4 regions of the Paenibacillus sp. W4I10 genome follow, and region 2 is predicted to be linked to each of the others. Evidence: riboswitches for the same ligand, from Rfam matches in the RefSeq annotation. Region 2 holds a riboswitch; each other region holds the start of a gene.
The links. A riboswitch is a leader RNA that binds a small molecule or an ion and turns the genes downstream of it on or off. The one in region 2 is predicted to bind thiamine pyrophosphate.
Positions count from the first base shown of each region.

Region 1: it holds a riboswitch for thiamine pyrophosphate, as region 2 does, so the genes downstream of both, QF049_RS21090 (ABC transporter substrate-binding protein) here and QF049_RS19120 (ABC transporter ATP-binding protein) in region 2, are expected to answer to the same signal.
Region 3: it holds a riboswitch for thiamine pyrophosphate, as region 2 does, so the genes downstream of both, thiC (phosphomethylpyrimidine synthase ThiC) here and QF049_RS19120 (ABC transporter ATP-binding protein) in region 2, are expected to answer to the same signal.
Region 4: it holds a riboswitch for thiamine pyrophosphate, as region 2 does, so the genes downstream of both, QF049_RS05415 (thiamine phosphate synthase) here and QF049_RS19120 (ABC transporter ATP-binding protein) in region 2, are expected to answer to the same signal.

Region 1 covers NZ_JAUSXX010000001.1:4,709,032-4,714,069, forward strand. The annotation lists gene QF049_RS21075 (DUF2798 domain-containing protein) at 339-848, opposite strand; gene QF049_RS21080 (VOC family protein) at 1,023-1,409, shown strand; gene QF049_RS21085 (NAD-dependent epimerase/dehydratase family protein) at 1,426-2,181, shown strand; TPP riboswitch at 2,309-2,421, shown strand; gene QF049_RS21090 (ABC transporter substrate-binding protein) at 2,641-3,681, shown strand; gene QF049_RS21095 (MTH1187 family thiamine-binding protein) at 3,905-4,195, shown strand; gene QF049_RS21100 (ABC transporter permease) at 4,195-4,953, shown strand; gene QF049_RS21105 (ABC transporter ATP-binding protein) at 4,997-5,038, shown strand, end outside.
Region 2 covers NZ_JAUSXX010000001.1:4,259,226-4,264,263, reverse strand. The annotation lists gene QF049_RS19130 (ABC transporter substrate-binding protein) at 192-1,265, opposite strand; gene QF049_RS19125 (ABC transporter permease) at 1,419-2,231, opposite strand; gene QF049_RS19120 (ABC transporter ATP-binding protein) at 2,218-2,985, opposite strand; TPP riboswitch at 3,162-3,264, opposite strand; gene QF049_RS19115 (hypothetical protein) at 3,414-3,569, shown strand; gene QF049_RS19110 (aspartate/glutamate racemase family protein) at 3,640-4,338, shown strand; gene QF049_RS19105 (radical SAM/SPASM domain-containing protein) at 4,470-5,038, shown strand, end outside.
Region 3 covers NZ_JAUSXX010000001.1:4,481,906-4,486,943, reverse strand. The annotation lists gene QF049_RS20080 (alpha/beta hydrolase) at 1-900, opposite strand, end outside; gene QF049_RS20075 (IclR family transcriptional regulator) at 1,260-2,003, shown strand; TPP riboswitch at 2,153-2,266, shown strand; gene thiC (phosphomethylpyrimidine synthase ThiC) at 2,689-4,473, shown strand; gene QF049_RS20065 (hypothetical protein) at 5,004-5,038, opposite strand, start outside.
Region 4 covers NZ_JAUSXX010000001.1:1,171,194-1,176,231, forward strand. The annotation lists gene QF049_RS05405 (hypothetical protein) at 1-161, shown strand, start outside; gene QF049_RS05410 (ABC-F family ATP-binding cassette domain-containing protein) at 300-1,850, shown strand; TPP riboswitch at 1,926-2,035, shown strand; gene QF049_RS05415 (thiamine phosphate synthase) at 2,262-2,924, shown strand; gene thiO (glycine oxidase ThiO) at 2,942-4,114, shown strand; gene thiS (sulfur carrier protein ThiS) at 4,111-4,314, shown strand; gene QF049_RS05430 (thiazole synthase) at 4,317-5,038, shown strand, end outside.

The sequences.
Region 1 (5,038 bases), 450 kb from region 2:
TTTTTTTGTAGCGTTACTCTGTTCTAACGAACCTAGCACACGCTATCTCCCTCCATTTCTGCATGTTTGAAATCTAACGAATCCTAGAGACGTTATTATAGATAATTAGCTTCAATTAAATGCCTCGTTGGAGGTTTTTTTGCATAATAACACCGCTGAGATTCGTTAGGTTTTCATTCCCTTAGAAACTGGCCGAATAAGATGTCCTCGATTCGTTAGCGTTGTAATAATGATGGCGAGTGCCCTATCTTTGCCTCTCTGATCACCTTCATTAAAGGTGAGAATACGATCTATTCATTTGCACAAGATTGCCCAGGAAATACTTATGGCCAACCGAATCACACACTTTTGTTAACGACAGGCATTACAGGCCCGTTATCCTTGATGAATTTACCAAATACATATCGCACGAGTGGTCCCAGAACGATCAACTGATATGGAAGCGCCAGGCTGAAGTTACGAGCGATTGTATGGAGATACGTACGGAGTACGGATGACCCACTTAATTGATCAGCGAGATATGCCGAGATCATTCCATACAAGGACATGATCAGAACCATGCCAATCACCATAAAAAATGACATAGCAAGCACACCCAAAATCTTGTTGGACTTGTCAAAGGGCAAGGAAAAAGCAATCTTTCTCGCTACAGGTCCGACAATGAATGACTCCACCAGAAACGCGATGACAAAACATAATATGAATTGAAGCAGTATTTCAAGCGGGGACATCTTGCCGAGTAGCCCACTGTGCCATAGATTGAAGAACATCATGACCAAGACCATTCCTGTACACACCATTAATCCGAAAATAATTTGTTCCTTCTTGCTTGTTGGCAATTCTCTCATCCTCTCCGTTTACCTTCGTAATTATAGAGATGACGAAACCCTCTACATAAGTGAACATTCTGTGAACAATTGTGGTTTTTCCGAATTAAAACTGGATTTGACAACCATGTAGTACAGCCCTATGATATCCCTTAATATGGTATAAACACTCACTACATAAGGAGGATTTGGATTATGAGTTTTCAAAAACGCATTGACCACGTCGGTATTGCCGTTCGTGATCTGGAGACCACGCTGCGTTTCTATACGGAGATTGTTGGTCTTGAATTGAAAGACCGGGTAACCCATACCAACGGGGTCATTCAGCTCGCCTTCCTTGGCTTCAATGGAAGTAACGAGACTGAGATTGAGTTAATTCAAGGATACAGCGACAAGCTGCCTGCCGAAGGAACTGTGCACCATTTTGCCATCCACGTGGATGATCTTGATTCTGAGTACAAACGCATTCAATCCACCGAAGCCGAATTTATTGATGGAGAGATTATTACACTGCCTAACGGTTACCGCTATTTCTTCATCTATGGACCTGAAAAGGAATGGATTGAGTTCTTCCAGCGCTAAGAATAGGAGTTGATGTATGAACATTTTAATTACCGGCGCAGCCGGGAAAATTGGCCGTGACTTGTCCCAACACTTGTCAGAAGCATATCACCTGCGACTAACGGATTTGAATATCGACAGACTGCATACGTATCAAGGGACCGGCCATGAGATCATGACATTGGATGTGACAGATCCCGAAGCCTGTCAGCATGCTTGCGAAGGCATGGATGTAGTTGTACATCTGGCGGGAGATCCTTCCCCGAATGCCGGATTTTATGAATCGTTGTTGGACATCAATATCAAAGGTACATTTAATGTATTCCGTGCAGCTAAAGACCAAGGTGTACGAAGAGTCATTCTTGCAAGCAGTGCACAGACGATTGAGGGGTATCCCATTGATGCTCAAGTCTACCCGGACATGCCAACACGCCCACGGAATTTGTACGGGGTTAGCAAATGTTTTGGAGAATCGCTCGCTTCCTATTTTGCGTATACCGAAGGTTTACAAAGTGTAGCAATACGTATAGGTGCATATGATGATTTTCAACCGGACGGACCAGCGCTGGAGGCAAGGGATATAAGCGCGTATATTAGTCCGGCTGACTTGTGTGATTTGATGCTCAAAGCAATTACAACTACCGATCTGGAACCCTTCACCATACTGCATGGGATCTCGAATAACCGGTTTAAACGATTGAATCTGGAAACCACTCAGAAACAGGTAGGCTATGAACCAAAATCCGATGCTTTTGCACTCAGCCAGATTTCCTTATATGATTCGCCACGATAATTATTCAGGCTGTTATACATATGTATAACGGCCTGTTTGATAAGTTCATACGTGTCCCCATCCAGTTCCTGACTGGACACGTTCCACCCGCTGGCCTATAATTACACCTAGTAATGCCCGTAACTTCATAGTTTCCCAGGGGAGTCGGAATTGGCCGGCTGAGAGTGTATCCCACCAAGATACTAACCCTTAGACCTGATCTGGATCATGCCAGCGTAGGAATCGGAGTATATCGAAATGGCACAGCCCTATGCTGAACGCCACCTCTCTAACGCCTGCACGCGTCCCGGATTACGGGACGCTTTTTTAATGTTCTTTTATATAGCCAGAGAGCTAAAAAAGTGACGTTATCCAGATCTCAACTGGTATAAATCTGTCGATTTATGCAAGATGATTGGATATGAAGCCAAGGAGTACCCCGTGCCAATCGGCCGGACATACCGAAGGAGAGAACCACAGATGAAATGGCGTAAAACGATGGGATTGTTGCTCTTATGCGTGCTTATGGTGACTGTAGCCGCATGTGGTGGCAAAGAAGCTGCCCCAGCTGGGCAGAACGGCAACACAAATACGGAAAGTAGCAACGAAGGTGATACTGCCGCCCTGAAAGATATTAAAGTGGTGCTCGACTGGACACCAAATACGAATCATACCGGCCTGTATGCGGCTGTGGATCAAGGTTTTTACAAGGCTGAGGGCTTGAATGTAGAGATTGTACAACCAGGTGCCGGTGGCGCAGATACAATGGTTGCCTCGAATGAAGTGCCTTTTGGCGTAAGTTATCAGGAGAGTGTAACTCAAGCCCGCACACAGGGTGTTCCATTGGTCTCCATCGCAGCAGTTATTCAGCATAATACATCTGGTTTCGCTGCTCCGGCGGATCGGAATATCAAGTCACCGAAAGATTTTGAAGGTAAAACCTATGGCGGTTGGGGTTCCCCAGTCGAAGAAGCCGTGATGCAATCCATTATGGAAGGCGACGGAGCCGATGTATCCAAAGTGAAAAACATTAACATGGGTGACGCTGACTTTTTCACCGCAGTGAAACGAGACATTGATTTCGCGTGGATTTTCTACGCCTGGACGGGTATTGAAGCCGAACTGCGCGGGGAACCCATCGACATGTTGTATGTGAAGGATTATTCAGATGCATTGGATTACTACACGCCTGTCCTCGTAACAAACGAGCAGACGATTCAGAACGACCCTGAGTTGGTGAAAGCATTCCTGAAAGCCACTTCAGAAGGATATCAATACGCAATTGATCATCCCGAAGACGCAGCGAATATTCTGATCAAGGCCGTCCCGGATCTGGATAAAGACTTGGTACTGGCAAGCCAGAAATGGCTTAGTCCAAAGTACACGGATGACGCCCCGCGCTGGGGAGAACAAAAACAGGAAGTGTGGCAGAACTACACCGACTGGATGTTTAGCAAAAAACTGCTGGATGAACAGATCGATGTGAGCAAGGCATACACAAACGAGTTTTTACCCCAATAAAATTTCTCATATAAAACGAACTTAATATTTACACGAGGACGGAGAGGACAGAAATAACGTGAAAAAGCGAAGCGGTCGCCTTTATCACCGGATTTTCCCTTAGAGAAAGGGAATCAAAAAAATCTGGGGATAACAGCGATTGGAAGGTTATTCTGTCATCGAAGTGGCAAGTGTAACAGTCATTGGTTCATTTTATATATCACGAAAGGAGCCGTGATCTCTCATGGCAAGCACATTACTTAGCATTCAGGTTATTCCGAAAACGCCAAATGGCGAGAACTCTTATCCTTACGTAGATCGCGCCATTGAAGTTATTCAGCAATCCGGCCTGAAATATCAGGTGAACGCGCTCGACACCACGATAGAGGGGGAACTGGAGGAACTGCTGGAGGTTGTCCGTAAAATGCACGAGGTACTCGTGGAGGCTGGCAGTCCAAGCATCATCTCCCAGATCAAAATCGCCCATAGCCCTACTGGCTTAAGCATGGATACCCTGACGGAGAAGTATCGCTAATGCATACCTATTTCAAAAGTGTATGGCCGCCCATTGTGGCGGTTATTCTCTTTATAGCGATATGGCAGGGAGCCGTCTCCCTCTTCCATATTGAGAAATGGATGCTGCCTGCACCGTCCGATATCGCCCGCGAAGCGGCAACTCAGGCCGAACGGCTTGGCATGCACGCTTCCGCAACCATTCAGTTAACGCTTATCGGATTCGCCGCTGGAACAGCGGTCGGATTACTGATTGCAATGGTGCTGCATTTGGTTCCTTTTCTCAAGTCGGCCCTGTACCCTTTACTTATTCTTAGTCAAAATATCCCAACCATCGCGCTCGCGCCGCTCCTGTTAATCTGGTTCGGATTCGGGCTGTTGCCCAAGCTGATTACCATCATCCTCGTCTGCTTCTTCCCCGTTGCAGTGGCAGCCATGGACGGCTTGACCCGTACAGATGCAGCGATGATGAACTATATGCGCATGGCTGGTGCGAAACGTCATCATATCTTCTGGAAGCTGGAGCTTCCCCATGCGCTGCCATCCGTGTTCTCCGGTGTCAAAATCGCTGCTACCTATAGCGTGATGGGTGCCATCATCGCCGAATGGATTGGCGCAGACAAGGGTATTGGTTATTATATGATGCTGCAAAAGTCGGCTTATCGTACGGACCGCCTATTCGTGGCGATCATGATTATTGTCGCGCTCAGCTTGCTGCTCTTCCTGTTCATTGCCCTTCTGGAGAAGCTGCTCGTGCGCTGGCGGCCACAGAAGCGGTAGTAAAGCATGTAATGTAATCTGTATATTAGGAAGTGATGACCATATGAATCGGCAACAGGACGAACAAGTCCAGCCTGGACGAGGA
Region 2 (5,038 bases):
CTCTGATGCACATCAAGCCACTTAGGCTTGTTAAAAATTCTGATCCTCAGATGCTTGCTTCAGGCCAATTCCATTTCGCAAAACTTCCTGCATCCGATCCTCACGTTTCTTGCTAACTTTGCTTTTGATCACATTGCTCTCATTCCCTTGCGTTCAGTCACTTTTCCTTTATTCACGTTGCTCTCCTTTATTTACTCTCCTTGCAGATTAATAAAAGCATCCTCGGCTTTCACCGATTCAGGAATCAAATCCTGTTCAACGAGCCATGCACGTACATTCTCCCAGGACGCCATTTCCTGCCGGCCAAACGGTTGGCCTTCTTCATTCATGAGTGGCAGTAGAATAGCCAGGCTTTTGGTTTCGATCTCCGGGTCAAGCGGAGACGTTTGATTCTCATGAGCGAGCAGAATATTCAAGGCTTCTTCTGGATGCTCAGTTACATATTTCTGTCCTTCCTGGATCGCTTTGACGAACCGGGTAAGTTGGTCTTTTTTTGCTTCAATGCCAGCTTCACTTGCGGTCAGGACCAATTCATAATAATCAGGCACACCATAGTCGACAGGGTTAATCGATTTCATGGCATGGCCTTCTTTCTCGAGAATCAATTGTTCATGGTTAATAAAACCACCCATAATTGCATCCGCCTGTCCGGAAGCCAGTGAAGGAATCAGATCGAATCCAACGTCAACCAGATTCATGTTATCGGGATTGCCGCCATCATGGCTAATCATTGTACGTACCATCGCTTCATACAGTGGAATCGAAGAATAACTGACAGTTTTACCGTCAAGATCTTTGGGTGAACTCACGTTGCCATTTGCTTCGGTTAACAGATGCACAAGTGGATGCCGAACAACAGCAGCAATGGATCGTACAGGAATGTTCTCGCCACGCGCGAGCAAGATTTGGGGCTGGTAGCTTAGAGCCAGATCAATTTTACCGGCAGCAACAAGTTTGAGTGAATCATTGGTATCCGCAGGCATCTGAATTTCGACATCCAGACCTTGGTCTGCGAAGTACCCTTTTTCCTGAGCCACATAGATGAAGGAGTGTACTGCATTCGGGTACCAGTCGAGCATGATGGACAGTTTATCTTTGGCGTCTGATGCTGGTTCGGTTGCAGACTTGTCTGTTTGTTGTGCATTGGTTGCAGAGTCTGTTGTTGGCGTGTTATTGCTGGTATTCGTGGTGCTGCATCCACTGACTATCAGCAAAAGGCTAATGAGCATGATGGGAAGCAGGGAGTATATACCTTTGTTAGTCATAAATGAAGTTCCTCATTTCATCGTTTGGGTTTGTAGAAAATGGACAGCAGCATGTTAACGGGCAACGTGATGACTGAAACATAATTGCTGATATGTGAAAAAAGTGTTTGGAAATCATACTTCCTATCATTAAATCGGGTTCACTCTCGAAGATTATCCAGTCTTTCTTTTGCCTCTATGCCACCGTGTGTTAAACCGTTTCTCCAGCCAGGCAATCAGTACAAACAAAACGATCCCCAGCAGGGATAACAGCACAATAGCTGCAAACATCGCATCCGTGTTCATGTTGCTGGACATGCGGCGGCTGAAGTATCCGAGCCCTTTGCTGCCACCGAGCCATTCGCCAATCGTTGCCCCAACCACGCAGTACACCACAGACATCTTTAGCCCCGAGAAAAAAGAGGGAAGTGCCAGTGGAATCTGGAGTTTGCAAAAAATATCCCACTTGCTGGCACCCATGGTGAGCAGCAGTTCACGCTGCTCTGGATCGCCTTGGCGAAGTCCATCGTAGGTGCTGACCACAATGGGAAAGAAGGCGATCAGGAACACCACGGCGACTTTGCTCCACAGCGTGTAGCCAAACCATAGGATGAAGACGGGGGACAGGGCAATCAGCGGGATCGTCTGACTGATTACGATGAAGGGATATAACGCTTTTTCAATCGACCGATTCATATGCATACCAGTTGCAAGTGCAATTCCGGCACCAATGGACAAGCCAAAACCAACAACAACCTCCATTAAGGTAGCAGGCAGATGTGTAGCCAGCAGGAGGTTGCGATGCTCATACAGGGAGCTGGCAATCGCCGTTGGGGCTGGAATGATGAAGGAGGGCACCCATTCCATACGCACAATCCACTCCCAGAAGACAAGCAGCAAGAGCAGGAGCCAAAGAAACAGACCATAACGGGCAAGCCAACGCCTTACGCTATCCTTCATGCAGTCTCCCAAGTTACCTTCTCGCATGCAATTGTTCCTCCAGTCGTCGTCTCATCTGAACGAGTGTCGGTTCGTAGATCATGTCCGAATGTCTTGGACGTGGCAAAGGTACCGTCAAATCCTGTAGCTGTTGGCCTTGGCGCCCCGGAGTTAACAGGATAATCCGATCACTGAGCAGCAGCGCCTCTTCAATGTCATGCGTTATGAACAACACGGTTTTGCCAAAGCCCTCCCACAGTTCCAACAACCAGCGATGCATCTCCCGTTTGGTTAAGGCATCGAGTGCGCCGAATGGTTCATCCAGCAGCATGAGTTGGCCACCTGTCAGCAAAGTACGAAGCAGCGCGACACGCTGGCGCATGCCACCCGACAGCTCGTCTGGGTAAGCATTCGCGTAGCCGGATAGGCCAAATCTGTCGAGCCCAGCCAGAATGTCCGCGCGAATTCTTCCCTTATCCTGCCGCTCTGGAGCAAGTTCAGCGGGGAGCATGCAATTCTCCATGACGGTTCGCCAGGATAACAGGAGGTCCTTTTGTGGCATGTAGGCCACCTGCCCCAGTCGCTTTCCTTCAGGGACCCAAGGAATTTCTATGGTTCCGTGGGTTGGCTCAAGCAGGCCTGCCAGCAGCTTGAAAAGGGTGCTTTTACCGGAGCCGCTGGAGCCGATGAGCGAGACGAATTCGCCGTTGGCTACACGCATCGACACATTGGAGAGCACGGGGGAATCCCTTTTTCCCGGGAAAGCGTAGCTCATGTTGTGAATGGTTATGTTATTATCCATCTCGTTCGGTTCCCCCTTGTTATTCCAAATTCAACTTCAAACTGCGGGATCTTTAATTACACCTTCTGATCTGCCCGCAGAACGCGAAAAAGACCCACCCATTTCCGGAGAAATGAGTGGGTCTGTAAGTTCAATTCACATTAAATTTCATCATCAACATGAAAAAATCCGCTTACTGAAAGGCCGCTCCACTTCCCTCCGCTGGTATGATCCAGATCAGGTTCAAAGGGTCCGAATCATTCGATTCGTCTCAGCCGTAAGGCTCCCCTAGTGCAATGTTCAAGATATGCAGTTGTGTGTTCAGCATATATCACATGCAAGTGGAATGTAAAGGGGGCGCTCGGAAAGAATGTGAGTACTGATCTTGGCTTTCCGCGGATTCATAATACGCTTCGTCCAAGACAATTACGACATGGGAGGGAATATGATTGAGTAAACCAAGCAGCCGTGAAAATGGTCCGGTCAGATTATTCGGATTGTACAGCCAGATCATTCGGGTAGAAGCAATAATCAATAATCCGTTGCCGGAATTGCTCCAGGTCCCTCTATTCCTCTTACTGGGGCAGGTTTATTTAATCAGATAGATACGGTACAATATCTATTAAATTTCTATATACTGCTTTCGGAATGTATTAAATGGAAGGGGGAGTGTATATGAAAACGATTGGTCTTATTGGTGGAATGAGCTGGGAGTCATCGTTAGAATATTATCGAATTATTAATGAAGAAGTGAAAAAAAAATTGGGAGGATTGCATTCAGCCAAATGCATTTTATATAGCGTGGATTTTGAAGAAATCGAGCGTTATCAAGCTGAAGGTGATTGGGAAAGTGCTGGTGAATTATTAGGGAATGCTGCTCAGTCTTTGGAAAAGGCAGGAGCAGAAATGATTGTAATTTGTACAAATACGATGCATAAAGTGATTAAACATATTGAAGAAAAAGTGCGTTTACCCATTGTACATATTGCTGATTCAACAGCAAATCAAATTCATAAGTCCAAAATAAGTACGGTTGGTTTACTTGGCACTAAATATACGATGGAACAAGACTTTTATAAAAAACGAATTGAATTTAATGGTATTAAGGTTTTGATACCGAATGAAGAGGATAGAAAAGTTATCAATAAAATAATATATGAGGAATTATGTTTAGGGAAAATTGAGCCCTTATCAAGGGATTATTATAAAAAGGTGATCCAAAGGCTAGTTGATGATGGAGCTGAGGGGATCATATTAGGTTGCACCGAAATTGGATTATTAGTAAAAGTAGAGGATTCAGAAGTTCCATTATTTGATACAACACGTATTCATGCGATTGAATCTGTTAATTTGGCACTAGCCAAATCATTTTGACACAACCAGATAAACCAGTTCTCTGATTTACCTCGGCTCATGAACCCGATATAATAGGGATGGCCCGTATAGGCCGGATCACAAAATGCAGGTGGGATTGTTCTCCCTCCTAGGCAGAATGGGGACCCGAGTTGAAAACGTTCAAAAAAGTATATATTGAGATCACGAGTATCTGCAATCTGGCTTGCAGCTTCTGTCCGCAGACGCAGCGTGCCAAAGGATTCATTGACCCTGAAGTCTTCAACAATATACTGGAACAAGTTAAACCACACACCAAACATATTTATCTACATGTCAAAGGCGAACCCTTGTTGCATCCCAAAATAGATCTGTTGCTCGATTCCGCACATGAGAAGGGACTCAAGGTTAACATTACAACGAATGGTACACTATTGCCCAAGACTCAGCATAAATTGCTTGGCAAACCGGCGCTGCGGCAGATGAATTTCTCCCTGCACAGCTTCGATGGGCATGAAGGTTCAACCGACCGTGACGGATACCTGAGCAACATTTTGTCCTTTGTACACGAGGCCGTTAAGCACAATGTCATCATCTCATTCCGACTGTGGAATCTGACGCAGGATAACTTCACAAATGCTCAGATGAATCGAAATCGGGAGACCCTTGAAGTACTGGAACGTGAATTCAATCTGGACTTCCGCATTGAGGAAAAAGTAGTTCCAGGCAGCGGGGTCAAAAT
Region 3 (5,038 bases), 220 kb from region 2:
CTGGACAATCCATACATCGGAGTACGGATTGGTCTGGTTGGCGGCGAGTTGCTCCGCAATTGGATAAGGCGCCTTCTCGTCCTCTGTACCATGGATGAAGAAAATCGGGAACGGATAATCTTCCTTTTTCACTTCCTGATACGGGATCTGTTGCAATCCGGTACCATTCAGAACAGGGAACAACAGCTTCATGATCTCCAGTGTAGGCTGACGCGGGAGATCGATCTGGTTGTGAATGTTGTGGTACAGCGTATCTGGCTCCAGCAGGAACGCACTGTCCAGAATCATTGCATCCACTTCCTTCGTAATAAGTCCAGTTTGTAGCGCCGTACCGGCACCCATGGAGAAACCCCAGACAACCAGTTCCTGCGCACCGCGCTGCTTGGCGAACTGGATGGCACCCAGCAATTGCTGTGACTCAGCTTTGCCACCTGTGGCTACAGCTTTGTTCACCTGTGAGGCGAAGCCATAATCGAACATGACCACGTTAAACCCAAGTTGATGGGCATAGTGTGCCAGGTCATACATGGGTACCCATGTTTCTTCACGATTGGCACCATAGCCGTGACTGAAAATAATCGTTTTGCTTGCAGCATTGTCAGCAGGTATATACCAACCCTGCATCGTCCGGCTGCCATCTGCTGCCGGGAACGTGATGTCTTCGTACTTCATGTTCTTGGCCTGCATCGGATTGGAGAAGACCGGTGCTACCGTTGGATTGGATAATACCCATGCGATGTAACCATGCAGTGCAATAAAACAAAACAGTAGAAAAAATACAACGGAGAGCAGCAACGCTACGATAATATGTTTGAATCGAATCAGCCTCGGTGATAGGGAAGAGGGCAGATCGGACACTTTTGTTTGCAGCGGGGCTTCGCTCTGGGATGTTTGATACATGAATGCCCCTCCTTTGAAGTTCAGTTGAAGATAACAACGACATGAAAAGAGAATTGCGTCGATTTCAGAGCCTGCTTCAGAGCGATATCTTAATGTAATATATCTTTATCGTATGTTCCAGTATAGTCAAAGTCAATTGATTGAGGGCATTTGTTACGCAATTGTTATATAGTTCTTAAGATATATGGGTAACATTACCTTAGTGTGTAAATTACAGGGGATTAAGTCTTATAAAAAGGAAAAATTTACACGTTAGCCTACTTCGATTTTGGCTCTTTTTGGTTTACAGATGAGACCGTTTCTCATATAATTTATGTAACCAAGTTTCATGTGATGAAACATGAGGAGGGCATTATGCCATGGAAGATCGCAAGTTAACCGTCCGGGCTGTGGAACGGGCGCTGGATATATTATTATGTTTTACCACACGCAGTGATCTGGGACTCACCGAAATTGCCAGCCAGATCGGCCTGCACAAAAGTACAGTACATCGTTTGATGGCTACGCTGGAGGACCGAGGGTTCGTGATCCGCGATGCAGCAACAGAGAAGTACCGACTTGGTATCCGAATCTGGGAGCTGTCGGCTCATATGTCCCGCAGTGATGATCCGGCTATTCTGCTGCTGCCTGCGATGGAGCGACTGAGAGATCGATTGGGGGAGACCGTGAGTCTGTACCTGCGTGATGGCAGTGAACGGATACGGATTCAGGCTGTGCAAAGTGATCAGGCGATTCGCCGAGTCGCTCCCGTCGGTGTTAGACTCCCGCTGTCTGTGGGCGCTTCCAGCAAAGTCTTGATGGCGTTTGCCACGGACGAGGATCGTGAAGAACTGATGAACGGGCCGGAATGGCCGGTGTTTATCGATCCAGCGGTGTATTTGGCACAGATGGGAGACATCCGGGATAACGGATATGCCACGAGTTACGAGGAACGTGAGCCGGGAGCTGCGGCGGTATCGGTGCCGATTATGGATCGCAGAGGCAATATTGCAGCTGCGCTCTCGGTCTCGGGACCTGTCAGCCGACTTTCGCAGGAGACATTGCATGAATACGCACCAGTGTTGAAGGATGCTGCTACGCAGATGGGACTCATGTTATCCTGATGCTGATGTAAGGTTTTTCTCCAAATTGAGTTGGTGTTCTGGAATATAAAGGTTGTTTTTATGTTCCGGTTGCGCTACTCTGTAATGGACGGCCCAGCGGGGCCAGCTTCATTGAATATGAACGGCGGCATGTGTGTGCCGCAACTTGTTAACGTTACTGGGGGAGTCCGAACTGTCCGGACTGAGACGGAATCGCATGAGATTCCGGACCCTTTGCACCTGATCTGGATCATACCAGCGTAGGGAAGTAATCGGCGATATGACCACAACCACCACATGATGTGACCCTTGTAGGGCTCCGTTAAGGAGCTGCATGAAGGTGCATTATTGGTGATGGACATTAAAAGTCGGTTCCTTCGGGGACCGGCTTTTTTATATACAGTGAACGGGCGATATAGCACGTACTCCAACGACTTCTTTTTCAATAACCTGCGAAAGTGGGCATGGATGATGAGAGAGAAGTCACCATAGATCCATGATCTGTGCTGACTTCCGGTCTGTTGTTAACTGTACATGAAAAGTGTCTCTCCTGGTCTGGCGTAGGATCGCTCTTTCTTCTCTGCGCTCTGCATGATTTGGGACAGGTACGTAAGTGAGCTAATGACGATACCAACCAAACAAGCGATGAACACTGAGGAGGAGACAAGCGAACATGAGTACAGGAAATCAAACGGGACAACAAGCGATGGAACAGGAACATAACGATCAGCAGGTGGAAAAAGAAACAGGAGCGGCCGGACGGGTTCAGCCCTTTCCGGGCAGCCGCAAAGTCTACATTCAGGGCTCACGGCCGGACATTGCTGTACCGGAGCGTGAGATAGCCCTTCATGACACGAATACTCCCCAAGGGGTGGAGCATAACGAACCGCTGCGTGTCTACGATACGAGCGGCCCTATGACCGATCCCGCATTTCATGCGGATATCCGTGCAGGTCTGCCAGCCCTGCGCACCCGTTGGATCACAGAGCGTGGCGATGTCGAAGCTTATCAGGGCCGTACGGTTAAACCGGAGGATAACGGACTGAAGCCTGGAGGGAAGAGAGCCGGCGCCGAAGAGTATCCCGGATTACGTGGCAAACCGCTGCGAGCACAGACAGGACGCTGTGTGACCCAGATGCACTACGCGAGACAGGGAGTCATCACGGCAGAGATGGAATTCGCCGCCATTCGTGAAGGCGTGGAACCGGAATTTGTGAGGCAGGAGCTGGCGAGTGGACGGGCCATTCTGCCATCCAACATCAATCACCCGGAGAGTGAGCCGATGTTGATCGGTCGTCATTTTCACGTGAAGATCAATGCCAACATAGGGAACTCTGCCGTATCCTCTTCCATCGAGGAAGAGGTGGAGAAGATGACTTGGGCAGTACGCTGGGGATCGGATACCGTGATGGATCTGTCCACAGGCAAAAACATTCATACCACCCGGGAATGGATCATCCGTAATTCTCCTGTGCCGATTGGTACGGTACCGCTGTATCAAGCGCTGGAGAAGGTGAATGGCGAAGCGGAAGCGCTGACCTGGGAGTTATACCGTGACACGCTCATAGAGCAGGCAGAGCAGGGCGTGGACTACTTTACGATTCATGCAGGCGTGCTGCTGCGTTATATCCCGATGACCGCCAAGCGGATGACAGGCATTGTGTCTCGCGGTGGGTCCATTATGGCAGCATGGTGCCTTGCGCATCATCAGGAGAATTTTTTGTACACCCATTTTGAAGAAATCTGCGAGATTATGAAAAGGTATGATGTGGCGTTTTCGCTAGGAGATGGACTTCGTCCAGGCAGTATCTACGATGCCAATGACGAAGCTCAGATGGCAGAACTGGCTACGCTTGGGGAACTGACGCAGATCGCATGGAAACATGATGTGCAGGTGATGATCGAAGGCCCGGGTCACGTGCCGATGCATAAGATCAAAGAGAATGTGGACTTGCAGATGGAGATTTGCCAAGAGGCGCCGTTCTATACGCTGGGACCGCTAACGACCGACATTGCCCCGGGTTACGATCACATCACATCCGCCATTGGTGCGGCTATGATTGGCTGGTTCGGCACCTCGATGCTCTGTTATGTTACGCCAAAAGAACATTTGGGCCTGCCCAACAAGGATGATGTGCGCGAAGGGGTTATCGCCTACAAGATCGCGGCCCACGCCGCCGATCTGGCGAAAGGCCATCCACGTGCTCAACGCCGGGATGACGCATTGTCCAAGGCACGCTTCGAGTTCCGCTGGCGTGACCAGTTCAACCTGTCATTGGACCCTGAACGTGCGCTGTCCTACCATGATGAGACGCTGCCAGCAGAAGGAGCCAAAGAAGCTCATTTCTGCTCCATGTGCGGACCAAAGTTCTGTAGTATGCGCATCACGCAGGACATTCGGGCCTTTGCGGCGGATAAGGGATTGTCCGAGAATGAGGCTGTAGCAGCGGGCATGCAGGAAAAGGCCGAGGAATATCGGACACGGTCCTAGGCGCCGTTACAGCGCAAGCTGGGCAGTCTGACATCGTTTGAAGGTGAGAATACTGCTATCATGTCGTCTTCTTCATCTTATTGATCAGCTTCCTGATACTTTTTATCAGCATTATGGTTGATTGTCTAGCAGATGTTTAATAAAATGAATGTAAGTACACACCAATAAGAGTAGCCAGGCCAATGGCTACTCCTGCACAGCATTTGCGGTGGGTATTCCTCCGAGTGCAGCAAGTTCAGATGAAGTGACCCGTCAGGCCGTCAACCTGTGGCGGGTCACTTCTTTTTACGATCGATGTATGTCAGGAGCGCAATAATTAACATCGCAAACACGATTACGTCGTTAAAAGAGAAGTTCATAGGATCACCTCCCACTGGAGGCAAGCCTATTTCCCACCACAAATTGGCTGTACATAGTGATTATACCATTTGAAATGCCCTTCTTCGAGAGCGTTTTTATTTTGCAAAAGGAGCCAATATAGTAGGTTCACATTTTTTTAGTGAGTGTAATATGTCACTCCAAATCCGCTACTACTGTCGAACCACACCCAAATTCTTCTCCAAAT
Region 4 (5,038 bases), 3.1 Mb from region 2:
TGAAGAAAACGGCCATCGTAGGTGGGGTAGATCCTTTAACGGGTATCAGGTACTATTATCCCTCCACATGTGGTAATGGTTACCGTGCTGAAGAGGTGTTTACAGACGCAAGACAAGCAGCTGCACAAGGCTATTTCGAATATAAATGCTCTAATCGTTAGGTTAGCCTGTATGACAAAATCATGTAAGAGGTTCCTGAACTGTTTACATTACTTTCAGAAAAGACGGGACCTGTGCTAGAATAGGGTTTCGGAACAATAACAAAAGTAATGTCTAATAGATAGGAGCAACCTCATCTTATGAGTTTATTGTCAGTAGAGAACGTAAGTCACAATTTTGGAGATCGCACGTTATTTAAAAATGTATCGTTTCGTTTACTTGCCGGAGAGCGCGTAGGACTTGTTGGTGCCAATGGTGTGGGTAAATCCACATTAATGAATATCCTTACTGGTAAATTGCTTAAAGATAGTGGGAAAGTGGAATGGACACCTAAGGTCCGTTATGGATATCTGGATCAGCACACGAAGCTTACGCCAGGCAAAACCATTCGTGACGTGCTTAAGGATGCATTCCTTCCGTTGCTTGAATTGGAAAAAGAAATGATGAATATTACGGACCAGATGGCAGATGCAGATCCAGATAAGCTGGAGCAGTTGCTGGAAGAGATGGGCGATATTCAGGAACAACTGGAACAGGGCGACTTTTATCTGATTGACGTAAAAGTGGAAGAGATGGCCAATGGTCTTGGTTTGTCCGCAATTGGTCTTGATCGAGATGTCGCAGCTCTAAGTGGTGGACAACGTACCAAGGTGCTTCTTGCCAAGCTTCTGCTCGAGAAACCTACAGCTCTTTTGCTAGATGAGCCGACTAACTATCTGGATGTAGAGCATATTGAATGGCTGTCACGTTACCTGAAGGACTATCCGCATGCGTTTCTCTTAATCTCCCATGACACGGAATTCATGAATGAAGTCGTAAATGTCATTTATCATTTGGAATTTGCCAAATTAACGAGATATGCAGCGAACTATAACAAGTTCCTTGAGATGGCTGATATGAATAAAGCCCAGCATATTGATGCATACGAGAAGCAGCAAGAGTACATCAAGAAGCAGGAAGATTTCATTCAGCGTAACAAGGCACGTGCTTCAACTTCAGGTCGAGCGAAGAGCCGGGAGAAACAGCTGGACAGAATTGAACGTATTGATCGTCCAGATGAGGCGGCTAAACCAACGTTCAAATTCAAGGATGCCCGCGCGAGTAGCAAAACGGTCTTTGAGGGTATTGATTTCGAAATTGGATATACGTATCCTTTGCTGCCCAAAATGACGATGACAATTGAACGTGGTGAGAAAATTGCCATCGTAGGTTGTAATGGTGTCGGTAAATCGACGCTGTTGAAAACCATCCTGGGAAAAATATCTCCACTCAGTGGAAAGACCTTTTTGGGAGATTATCTCGAAACGGCCTATTTTGAGCAGGAAGTTCGTGCTGGGAATATCACGCCCATTGAGGATGTCTGGAATGAATTTTCACATTTGACCCAGAATGAGGTCCGGGGTCATCTCGCTCGCTGTGGGTTGAAAAATGAGCACATTACCCGTCCTCTTAACATGCTGAGTGGTGGAGAGCAAGCCAAGGTTCGTTTATGCAAACTCTTGATGCGTGAAAGCAACTGGATTTTATTCGATGAGCCGACAAACCATCTCGATGTCACAGCTAAAGCGGAGTTACAGCGTGCTTTGCAAGAATTCAAGGGAACGGTGTTACTGGTATCTCATGAACCTGATTTCTACGAGGGTTGGGTTACCAAAACATGGAATGTCGAAGAGTGGTCTGAGAAAAACTAGACGATTCAAGACAATGTTTAACAGAAATGACGGTGACAAAAAAATCCGTCTATGGTAACATAGGCTACAACTTCATATGAACACTAGGGGGGCCGCACGATGCGGCTGAGATGGAAGAATGCGATTCCGGACCCTTTGCACCTGATCTGGATCATACCAGCGTAGGGAAGTGGCGAGCGCGTTTCAGTGAATGACGTGAGCAACGGCAATTCGAAAGGATTTCAACCGTCTGCTTAACGAATTGAAACATGCAGTTGCGTGTATAACGTTAAGGCTATAAGGTCTATAGCTTTATTGCACGAAATGAACTGTATGCTTCAGTCAGTCATCTGGTCCTATAATTAATACGCAGCCACTCCCCTACGGGAGTGGCTTTTTTGTATTTTTCATAGCATTCACGCCTGGAAGGAGATGAACAGTACGGTAATTTCTCATGAACATGTTCACGAATCATTTGAATTGCATGTTGTATCTACGGGTGCAGGGGATCAAGCATCTTTTGTAAAAGCTGCAAAGGACGTTTGGTCTTGGGTGGACTATATTCACATACGAGAAAAACAACTCACATGGCAAGACAAGATTGGTTGGGCTGAAAGTCTGCGTAGCGTTGGCGTTCCATCTTGTCGCATCGTTATCAATGGTTCAGAGCTGCCTTCACAGAATGACATCTATGGCGGTGTACATTGGGGGCAAGATGCGATACGAAACTATAACCCTGCTGTTAAAAGCAATGTGCAGCGCCTTCGTCTGGGTGTATCTGTTCATTCAATCGATGAGGCAAAAATCGCTGAAGAACGGGGAGCCGATTACCTTTTCTTCGGGCATGTCTACTCAACCAACAGTAAGCCTGGTCTTGAACCAAGAGGATTATATGCTCTGGCTGAAGTGTGCAGGGGTGTCTCCATTCCTGTCATTGCGATCGGGGGCATTGAGCCGGGAAACATTCACGCGATTCGCTCCGCAGGCGCACAGGGAGTCGCTTTGATCTCGAATGTATGGGCGAGCGATTCCCCGGATCGGGCGGCTGCATTATTAAAGCAGGCTATCGTTGCTACAGAAATTCTGAGGCGCTGAATCAAGGAGATGAGAGGATGAAAGAGATCGTTACTGATAAACCGGATAAAATTCATGCAGAAACGATTATTGTAGGAGGAGGCGTTGTTGGATGTGCCATTGCGTATGAGCTTGCTTCCCGTGGACAGGATGTGCTGTTGCTTGAGCGTTCGGCGATTGCAGGAGGCACGTCTTGCGCGGCGGCTGGAATGCTGGCGGCAGATAGTGAGGATTTTGCTCATCCTTTGATGGCTAAGCTTGCCAGGCAGAGTAGACAATTACTTATCGAGCAACAAGTGCTAATGGCTACACTCAGTGAGGTAGAGACTGGTCTGCAACGCCAGGGATTCCTAACTCCTTTTCGTTCATACAGTGAATTAAGTAGTTATAAGGACAATCGGAAGTTTGCTTTGTCTGCTTCTGCTGATGAGGTGTGGTGGGATCGTTCCGTTGTACAACATGAGGCATCATGGCTCAACAGAGATACGTATGGAGCCTATTACAGACCTTACGAGAGTGAAATCCTTCCAGTCCATCTAACGAAGGCATACGCCGAATCCGCTCAAACATTGGGAGCACGGGTTATGGAGGACATACAGGATATACGTGTGCAAGCAAACGAACACGGCGTGCAGGGGATCACCACATCGATCGGTGAGATGAAATGCAAACATGTCATTATAGCGGCTGGATTACAGAGTGAAGAGTTGATGAGACATGTAAATCTGAGCTTGCCCGTGTGGTCGGTGAAAGGTGAAATAGCCGCCGTTCAGTTCTCAGATGAACATGCAGGGTACAGACCTGACAGAACGGTGTATGCAGAGGATATCTATATTGTTCCCAAAGCCAATGGTGAAGTTTGGCTTGGGGCAACCAGTCTGCCAGGCAGAACGGATTTGAACGTTTCTGTACAGGGTGTTCAGAAGCTGCTAACAGCGGCTACCCACTGGGTGCCTGGGATGAAAGAAGCACAATTTATACGAGCGTGGGCAGGCGTGAGACCAGCAACTCCAGATGGATTGCCTTATGTAGGTGCTTGCAAGAGTATACCCGGGCTGTTCGCCGCCTTTGGGCATTACCGCAACGGTATCTTGCTTAGTGCGATAACAGGCAGGCTTATCGCTGAGTTGCTCGCTGGCAAAAGCTCAGAAGAACTCGGAATTGAGGCGCTGAGTCCGGAGCGATTGAACAGAAAGGGAGTGGTGCAGTGAATATCATCGTTAATGGTCAACGGATGGAGATTGAAGACAGATTGAATCGTGTGGATAAACTGCTTAAATCTTTTGATCTGCAAGTCAAGACTGTAGTTGTAGAGCTGAACAAGCATATTTTAACCCGTGAGTATCATGAAACGACTGCATTAAGAGAAGGCGATCGAATTGAGATTGTACATTTTGTAGGAGGCGGTTGATGATGTTGAACATTGGTAAATATACGTTTGAGTCCAGATTGTTGCTCGGAACAGGCAAGTTTTCGGATCTGGAAGTGCAAAGTCAGGCTGTGGAAGCATCTGAAACGGAAGTTTTAACCTTTGCTGTTCGTCGTCTGAATCTGGAGGAACGTAACCAGAAGCATTTCCTGGATACGTTGGATCTGGACAAATACACTCTTCTTCCGAATACGGCTGGAGCTTCAAATGCGGAAGAGGCGGTGCGGATTGCCGAGCTTGCGCGGGCTTCAGGACTTTGTGATATGATAAAAGTCGAAGTCATCGGAGATGGAATTACGTTACTCCCAGATCCGATTGAAACGTACAAGGCTTGCGAAATTTTGCTTGAAAAGGGCTTCACAGTATTGCCTTATATTTCAGATGATGTCATTCTGGCGAAAAGGCTACAATCGCTTGGCGTACATGCTGTAATGCCTGGCGCTTCTCCCATCGGAGCGGGAAGAGGCATTATCAATCCCTATAACCTTGAGATCATCATTGAGCAGGCCGTTGTGCCTGTGATTGTGGATGCAGGGTTGCGCTCCCCAAAAGATGCTGCTTATGCGATGGAACTTGGTGCAGATGGCGTATTGTTAAATACAGCCGTATCCGGATCAGGGGATCCAGTGAGCATGGCTAAAGCGATGCGATTGGGGGTAGAAGCGGGTAGATTGGCATATGAGGCAGGCATGATTCCCGTAAAGCG